DNA from 2 places in the Paenibacillus sp. W2I17 genome. Region 1 is predicted to be linked to the other one. Evidence: predicted binding sites of a transcription regulator. Region 1 holds the regulator's gene; the other holds the start of a gene.

Region 1 (4,219 bases):
GCTGTGGGATCGTATGAGCGATGCCTTGTTCGGTCTGTTGCCTGAACGAAGTGATGCTTCACCGGGAGAGACGGGGCAATTTTCACTGCGTCTGAAAGCATCTCAGAAACCTGCAAAATGGCAGGAGTTGCAGGATCTGGAGAACCAGATCTATGTGACTCTGGGCGATTTGGTTCGAAAAGGGGACAAATTGCTGCTTGAGGTGAAAGAGGATCAGGATGATTATCAATCGGATAGTTTGATCACGGACATTACAGGATTGCTGAAAGATCTGACCACATTGAAGGAGAATCTACGTTTCTTCATGCGTATGGATGATGCTAAAACGGTATACTGGATGGAAGCCAGCGGCCAGTTCCGCAGCAAATCTCTCCAGCTGTATGCCGTACCTGTAGATGTCAGTGCACAACTTAAGGATTTATTTTTTGATAAAAAGAAAAGTGTTGTGCTTACATCAGCTACGCTTTCAGTGGATAAGTCATTCCAGTTCATGATTGAGCAGCTTGGCTTACAGGAAGCCTCTGAGAATAATCGGCTGTTAACGTCGATGTTGCCATCACCTTTCAACTATCGCGATCAGGCACTTCTGGTGATTCCGCGTGATTTCCCAAGTGTGAAGGGAAGTGTGGGTGATGCGCACTTTGTTAATATGCTGGTGCAATCACTCGCAGAGACGGCAATTGCTACGCGTGGACGCATGATGGTTCTGTTTACTTCATACAAGATGCTGCGACAGGTCTATGATCCGCTGAAGGAGGCGCTATCTGGTAACGACATCTCGTTGCTTGGGCAAGGCGTTGACAGTGGAAGTCGTTCCAAATTGACTCGCAGGTTCCAAGATGCCAAAGCAACGGTACTTTTGGGCACAAGCAGCTTCTGGGAGGGTGTAGATATCCCGGGAGAGGCCCTAACCTGTCTCGCTATTGTTCGACTGCCTTTCCAGCCACCGAATCATCCGTTGGTGGAAGCCAAGAGTGAGCTGCTTCAGCAACAGAAGAAAAATCCGTTCATGAAACTGTCCGTGCCGCAAGCGGTCATTCGTTTCAAACAGGGATTTGGCCGGTTGGTGCGTACAGCGAAGGACAGAGGAATTGTCATTGTTTATGATACACGGGTGATTGAAGCGTACTATGGTAAATTCTTTTTATATTCATTACCTGGTCCCAAAATGGAACACATGCTCACGGAGCAGATGGTTCCACGAATTACCGATTGGTTGGAAAAACCTGCTAATGAACAAAAATAATGGTTGTTTTGTTCGTTATATCATTGCATGAAACTATTGTTTGGCGTTAAACTTTATTAGATATTCCCGTATCCGATTAAAGCAGTTGCACGCAAGAACTTATAACCTAAATTACAAGGAGCATTCTGTATAAAATGTCACGTTTATCTTTGAGTTTATACAGAATGCTCATCTTTTCATCTATTATTTTATCGTGGCCTTGGTAAGGGGGAGCAAGAATGAAATCGGATAAAATTTCGGAAGCGGTGGTACGACGTCTGCCTGTATACTTGCGTTATTTGAACGAGTTGCATCAGCGTGAGGTGGCTACTGTTTCTTCTCAAGAGCTTGGACAGAGGCTGGATCTGAATCCGGCCCAAATTCGTAAAGACCTGGCTTACTTCGGTGATTTTGGTCGTAAAGGGATCGGGTATGATGTATCCTATTTGATCGAGAAAATTCGTCACATTCTAAAAATCGATCAGCAAATTAATGTAGCTCTGGTAGGAGCGGGTAATCTCGGTCAAGCCTTGTCCAACTACAACGCATATCTGAAAGACAACATGAAGATTGTTGCTGTATTTGATGCATATGGACCGAAGATTGGTAGTCAAATCAACAGTTTGACGGTAAAACCAATGGATGAATTGACGGAAGCGGTTAAAACGGAAAACATCCGCATCGGTATTATTACGGTTCCGGATACGGAAGCCCAAAATGTAGCGGATCAGCTTATTGAATCCGGAATCGAAGCGATCCTTAATTTTGCACCAACCATTCTAAAAACACCGCCGCATATCCGCATTCACCATGCTGACTTTACAACGGATCTGCTTAGTTTGGCCTATTACTTGGAGACTGGAAAGGACGACGAGGAAGATGACAACAAATAGATGGGTAATTCACAACGGCAAATTTGCCGTTAATGAAGGCGGCACAACATGGAACGTGGTTCAAGGATACATGGTTGTTGAGGATGACAAGATTGTGCATATTGGTGAGACATTGCCGGATGGAGACAAAAATAGTACCAAAGTAGATGGAAAAGGACTGTTCTTCCTGCCGGGTCTGATCAATACGCATGGTCATGCAGCAATGTCGTTGCTCAGAGGGCACGGAGACGATCTTGCGTTGCAAGTATGGTTGCAGGAAAAAATGTGGCCGATGGAAGCGAAAATGACTTCAGAAGATGTATATTGGGGAACCTCGCTATCGGTGCTTGAAATGTTGAAAGGCGGAACTACAGCGTTCTTGGACATGTACGATCACATGGATCAAGTTGCCAAAGTTGTGGAGCAATCCGGCGTTAGAGCAGCACTGGCACGTGGTGTAATCGGACTGTGCTCGGAAGAAGAGCAACTGCGGAAGCTGGAGGAGTCGGCAGCGTTTGCACGTGAGTGGAATGGACAGGCAGATGGTCGCATTACAACCGTAATCTCGCCACATGCACCATATACATGCCCTCCTGACTACATAGAGAAGCTTGTGCAGGTCGCGAACGATCTGAACCTTCCTCTCCATACACATATGTCTGAAACGCTTCGTGAAGTGGAGCAGAACGTGGCTGATTATGGACTGCGTCCTGTGGCACATTTGGAGAAACTGGGCTTTTTCTCCCGTCCATCTCTGGTTGCACATGCGGTGCATCTTAATGACGAAGAAATTGAAATTTTGGCCCGTCATGATGTGGCTGTATCCCATAACCCGGGAAGTAACCTGAAACTCGCTTCCGGTGTTGCGCGGGTACCTGCGTTGCTGAAAGCAGGAGTTACCGTGTCACTCGGAACAGACGGACCGGCAAGCAACAACAACCTGGATATGTTCGAGGAAATGAGACTGGCTGCATTGATCCACAAAGGTGTATCTGGTGACCCGACGGCAGTACCAGCAGGCGAAGCGTTACTACTCGGAACGTCATATGGTGCCAAATCTATCTTCTTGAACAATACCGGAGCGCTTCAGGTCGGCATGAAGGCTGATTTTATCGCCCTTGACATTGAACAGGCACATTTCTATCCACATACAGACCTGATCTCACATACGATCTACTCGGCTTCTGCCAAAGATGTTGAGCACGTATGGGTGGATGGAAAACAAGTGGTGAAACATGGCGAATGTCTGACGCTGGATGAAGAACGCATTTTGCGTGAGTCTCAATTGGCATTTGATGGTCTGCTTGCTCGTTAATTGCAGGACAGAGCATCATAGGGAAAGGAAGTTCGGCTTTTGAAGAAAAAAAAGAAGTGGATATGGATTTCGCTGCTTGCACTAGTTCTGATTCTGTTTGGACTTCAGCGTTATTACGTCTATGTCACACAGGACCAACGTAAGGAAGAAGCGCTCGCCATACAAGCAGCACAGAAGCAACTGGGCATTACATCCTATGATGAATTGCGCAAGTACATCTGGGGAGACAAAGAAGGCTCTGACAACATCTACTGGACCCTGATCGGCAAAAATAAGGATAACCAGGATGTTATGGTCTGGGTTAAATTCGATGCAAACAATCAACCGGCTACGGGGGCAAACGCTGTACACAGTGAGCTGCTGCAGAATGGCATGTCCGAAGCGCAGATCCGCAATCGCTTCAGTTCTGAAGTTCCTGCCGGCGAGATTAAACGAATCATGCCCGGAGTTGTGAATGGAATATATGTGTGGCAAGTGTATTATAAAGACGGTACGCATAACCACTATCGCTTTTATCGTTTTAGCAACGGAGAACAGGTGGACCTGGTCTATACACTCCCGAACAGCTAGAACAAATAGAGCGACATAACTAGAGAATTAAAGAAATGAAAGAACCGGCAGACGGATATCCGACTGAACCGGTTCTTTGTGTTGTCTGTAAACATTCTTGATTTAAATAGTTAAAATTAATAATTTATTCATATTTTCACCTTCGAAAATGTATATACGATGTGATATACTCAGATATGTACTCAAAGTTACATTCAAAAACAAACAAACCTGTCGAAATTCTCGCAGGAGTCAATG
Region 2 (4,219 bases), 380 kb from region 1:
TGTAATCCATCAAAAGCCATCTCGATCTATCCTCAATATGAAATGAATATGTCTTCGGAACAGGGAGTCCCGTATGGTAAAGGTATTGAAGCACCTTATATTCATCTGATAACCATTCATTATAAAGATCGTTTTCTGTCTTCTTGATGATGTACTTTTGGTCGAACGTATCCAGAATAGCCACAGTAGAAGTATGACCTTGCTTAGGAAAAGTGATTTTCTGGACTTTCCCTATATGTTCTTTTATTTCAATTGGGAGATCTTGAATTTTCATAGTTTTATCCTTTCTACAATTTCATGCCCTTTCTCTTTCAGATAAAGTCAATAAAACAATTCCACATTTTGAGTGAATTACCTTAATTATTTCTATAATAACCCATGCTGCAGTATTTGCGAAGTGAATTTAAAAGCGCATACATTTCTCTCTAAATCAAAAAGAACGCTCCTGCAGGAACGTTCTCCGTGAATGATTAGCCTAGGCGTACATCAGATCCATAAATCCGCGAGTTACATCTCCACCTTCAGCTGGTTCGGGTTGGTCTGCCTGTGCGTGTTCTGCCATGCAAGCCTTCACTGCTTCCTCTGTCGTACAACGATTCGCATCGTCACATGTGTAGCATAATTGAAGCATATATCTGGTTAATTCATCCGCCTGCGTGAATTGAGTTTGACCGTTGGTTCTCATCTTCATCACTCCTTCTCTTGTTGAGTTAAATATATCACCTTCTAATGGATTTATTTGTGATTTATTTCACAAACTAAGTAAAAAAGAAAAGGAACCCTTAGGCTCCTCTCCTTTCTCCTATCTATTCACATCGATAACACTCTATGTTTATAGTACTTTCCAATGTACACCGCCATCTACCGTTTGCAATAACAACGATCTTTTGGCATCTGTATTTTCAACCAATATCCAGCCAAGCTTGGGGGTAACCATCTGAATCTTCACAATCTCCGGATAGTCTTCGAGAATTTTCTCCAGTACACTGCTTGCGGGAAGAGCGCTCCACGTTTTGCCCGCATCCTTGGTGTGGTAGGTTATGCCCTTTTGCATCGCCCAACCTTCCGATGCGTTCAGAAATACCGGTGAAAGGTTACGATTCGGACCCGTTTGTTTGTTTAAAGTGAAATTGGACAGCTTCCAGCTCTTACCGCCATCGGTGGTAAAGAATCCATTAAATGTCGTGCTCTCCCCTTGAGAACAGGACATTGATATCCAGGCTGATTGCGCTTCACGTCCAAAAAATTGTGGTGAACTAACACTGAAATTACCACACCCGTTGAATTTGTTTCGATCAAAGAAGGATGGTCCAGTATTCCAGTTTTCTCCGCCGTCTGATGTTACATATAACTTCGGTGTGCCGAACTCCAGCGCTGTTAAGAAACCATGTTTTGGATCCGAGAAAGCCATCCCCGTGGTGTATCCACGTTTGGAAATCTCTTCTGCTTCCTGTTTGCCATCTTCATCACTGGAAGACATCCGATTCCAGGTGATTCCACCGTCCTCGGTGAAGTAAAGTTTCTTGTCCTGTTTACCAATAGCGGTATCGACCGTAGTGAGAATCCAGCCTTTCTCAGGAGATACAAATGAGATCGCAGTCACTTTATCCGTCTTGGACAGAGAAGACAGGCTCCAAGTTACGCCCCCATTGTTGGTGCGAAGCACCATGGTATCTGTTCCACCCATGCCTTCACGAACAATCCAACCATGCGCACGATCTACAAAATAAATGCTTTGTCCATATTTAGGGTTAGCCGGAAACTGTACATTTTCCGAAGGTGAAATATTGGTCCAGGTCTTTCCCTGATCCTGAGTGTAGTACAGGCGCAGCGCATTCCGCGTCACACCCCACGCCAATCCTCCGTTGTCATTGAGCAACTGAAAATCGGTCAAACGGGTCTGTATTTGGTACTTGGCCATATCTGCAGATTCTGTACTGTTCACAGGGGGAACGACAGTTAATGTCTGCCCTGTATTCCCGGCGTCCTCCTGCTGCTGCGGAGGTTCTGCTACCGGAGGTTGATCTGAGTCGGTGCATGCAGCCAATACAACTGCTATACCTATAGACAGCAATGCTGTCTGCGCGATTTTAATCCATTGCGAACGCAAGTGGGTTCCACCTCTCTCATCCAATATACAGGCGCGCATGCCTGTCCTATGGCGTTTTATTTACGATTCATCAGAATCCACTGCTCCTATTCTACCACAAACCTTATGTAAAAGGCTCATTGCCCACTCATGGTCGGCCCGCTCCCTTTTTCCAGCTCATACTCTGGGCTATAGGTCGCACACTTATTACCATTAATTTTATCCTAAACTGTTTTTCGACGGAATAATTGGTAAAAAGACATTAAATGTGAACTATTTTATAGACAACACTCGCTTTATATTCTCTAATCCCTTAATATGGATGGGAGTATAACCCAAAAAGGAGAGGATATTGAACATGACAAATAGTGCAGCTCTGAAACCAAGTCGTGTCGTGATTGTAGGCATGGGTGCGGTGGGAACAACAACGGGATACACGCTAATGTTGAGACAGCGTTCGTCCGAGTTGGTATTTGTGGATGTGAATCATGATAAAGCAACCGGCGAAATGCTGGATATGAACCACGGTCTTCCATTTACGGGAGGCGTGAAAGTATGGGCTGGCGATTATTCCGACTGCAAAGATGCAGATATCATTATTATTACAGCCGGCGCTTCCCAGAAACCAGGCGAGACCCGGATTGATCTGCTGAAGAAAAATGCAAGCATTTTCAAAGATATTATCGAGCGCATTACTGAAGTGAATTCTCATGGTATTTTACTGATTGCAACCAATCCTGTAGATATTTTGTCCTATACTTCATGGAAACAAAGTGGATGGCCTGCTTCCCGTGTCATCGGTTCAGGTACATTGCTCGATAGCGCACGTTTCCGTTACCTGATTGGTAAGAATAAAGGGATCGACCCGCGTAGTATTCACGCACACATTATTGGTGAGCATGGAGATTCCGAAGTACCGGTATGGAGCCTGGCTAACGTTGCAGGAACAGATCTGGAATTGGATGAAGAAACACAACAGGATATCTTTGACCGTACCAAAAATGCAGCGTATGAGATTATTAATGCCAAAGGAGCGACTTCCTATGCAATCGCCCTTGCTCTGGACCGCATTGTAGCTGCAATTCTCGGCAACGAAGGCTCCGTTCTGAACGTATCCACTTACCTTGAAGACTACAATGGTGTATCGGATGTTTATCTGGGTGTTCCATGTGTTGTCGATCGCAACGGTGTGCGCGAAATTCTGCCTCTTCCGCTGAATGAAACCGAAAAAGTGGCTTTCCAGGCATCTGCTAACAAATTAAAAGAACAGATCGCTGGATTGGAGTAATCCACGTATAAAAAATAACCACCTGTATTCCTGTAATAAGGAGTATCCAGGTGGTTATCTGCTATCCAAATTCCATTTGGTTTACATAATATTTGTTCCGTCAATATTATCGTTGAACATTTTTAATTCAGCATTTTGAATCATTCGATGTCAATCGCTACAGGGTATTACTAATTACCAACTCTCAGTTACTCTAAATACCACATCAACTGTGTTCGAGCCTGGACCACCAATATTCAATACGGCTAAAGTTACAACCTGATTTTCCGGAAGAGTGAAATCCAAAAGTTCTGAAGAGGCCAATATTGTAGTATTCCCTGCTCCCCCTCCTGTAATGCCTTGAAACACCACTTCTCCACCTGTAATTGTTGTAGAGGTATTGTTGACCAGCAGTGCGGTCTCGCTATCAGGAATGATCGTTGTAGCTGTGGGATAATTAACAAAAGCTCCATTTAACGTCCCTCCCACTAGCACTTGGTAACTTAGATCTACGGTTGAAATAACATTGATTTCTTCCAAATTCACCTGAACCGAATTCGTTCTAGCCGAACCCGCTGGAAACACAGCTTTTCTTGTAAATGAAATTACGGGTGTTAATGTTGATGTAACATTTGTTATTCTTCTTCTTTCGGAAGTGACTCTATAGGTTGGTTCATATTTTCCGATAATACTATATTGTCTTCCACCCACAAATATACTATAAGCAGCACCAGTTCCATTATTAGCGACTTGTGCTCTTAACGGAAGATTTGGATCAACAAAGCTTGTTTGACCTGTTGGGGAGAATCGATGAACGGTAACTACCTCTTGGGCTAACGTTACGGGATCAGGGATAACCACTC

What was found. The regulator Rex, encoded in region 1, represses fermentation and respiration genes when NADH is low (regulators of the CRP and FNR family bind a similar motif). The targets are predictions, from matches to a motif close to TTGTGAAATATTTCACAA.
Region 2: QF041_RS02750 (L-lactate dehydrogenase) is a predicted target of Rex. The motif match lies at 2,356-2,373, and genes of this name have one in related genera.

What each region holds. Positions count from the first base shown of each region.
Region 1 is NZ_JAUSXM010000001.1:213,100-217,318, forward strand. It holds gene dinG (ATP-dependent DNA helicase DinG) at 1-1,246, shown strand, start outside; gene QF041_RS01090 (redox-sensing transcriptional repressor Rex) at 1,465-2,118, shown strand; gene QF041_RS01095 (amidohydrolase) at 2,105-3,412, shown strand; gene QF041_RS01100 (cell wall elongation regulator TseB-like domain-containing protein) at 3,452-3,982, shown strand.
Region 2 is NZ_JAUSXM010000001.1:594,323-598,541, reverse strand. It holds gene QF041_RS02765 (phosphotransferase family protein) at 1-274, opposite strand, end outside; gene QF041_RS02760 (hypothetical protein) at 476-685, opposite strand; gene QF041_RS02755 (WD40/YVTN/BNR-like repeat-containing protein) at 833-2,110, opposite strand; gene QF041_RS02750 (L-lactate dehydrogenase) at 2,448-3,377, shown strand; gene QF041_RS02745 (hypothetical protein) at 3,552-4,219, opposite strand, start outside.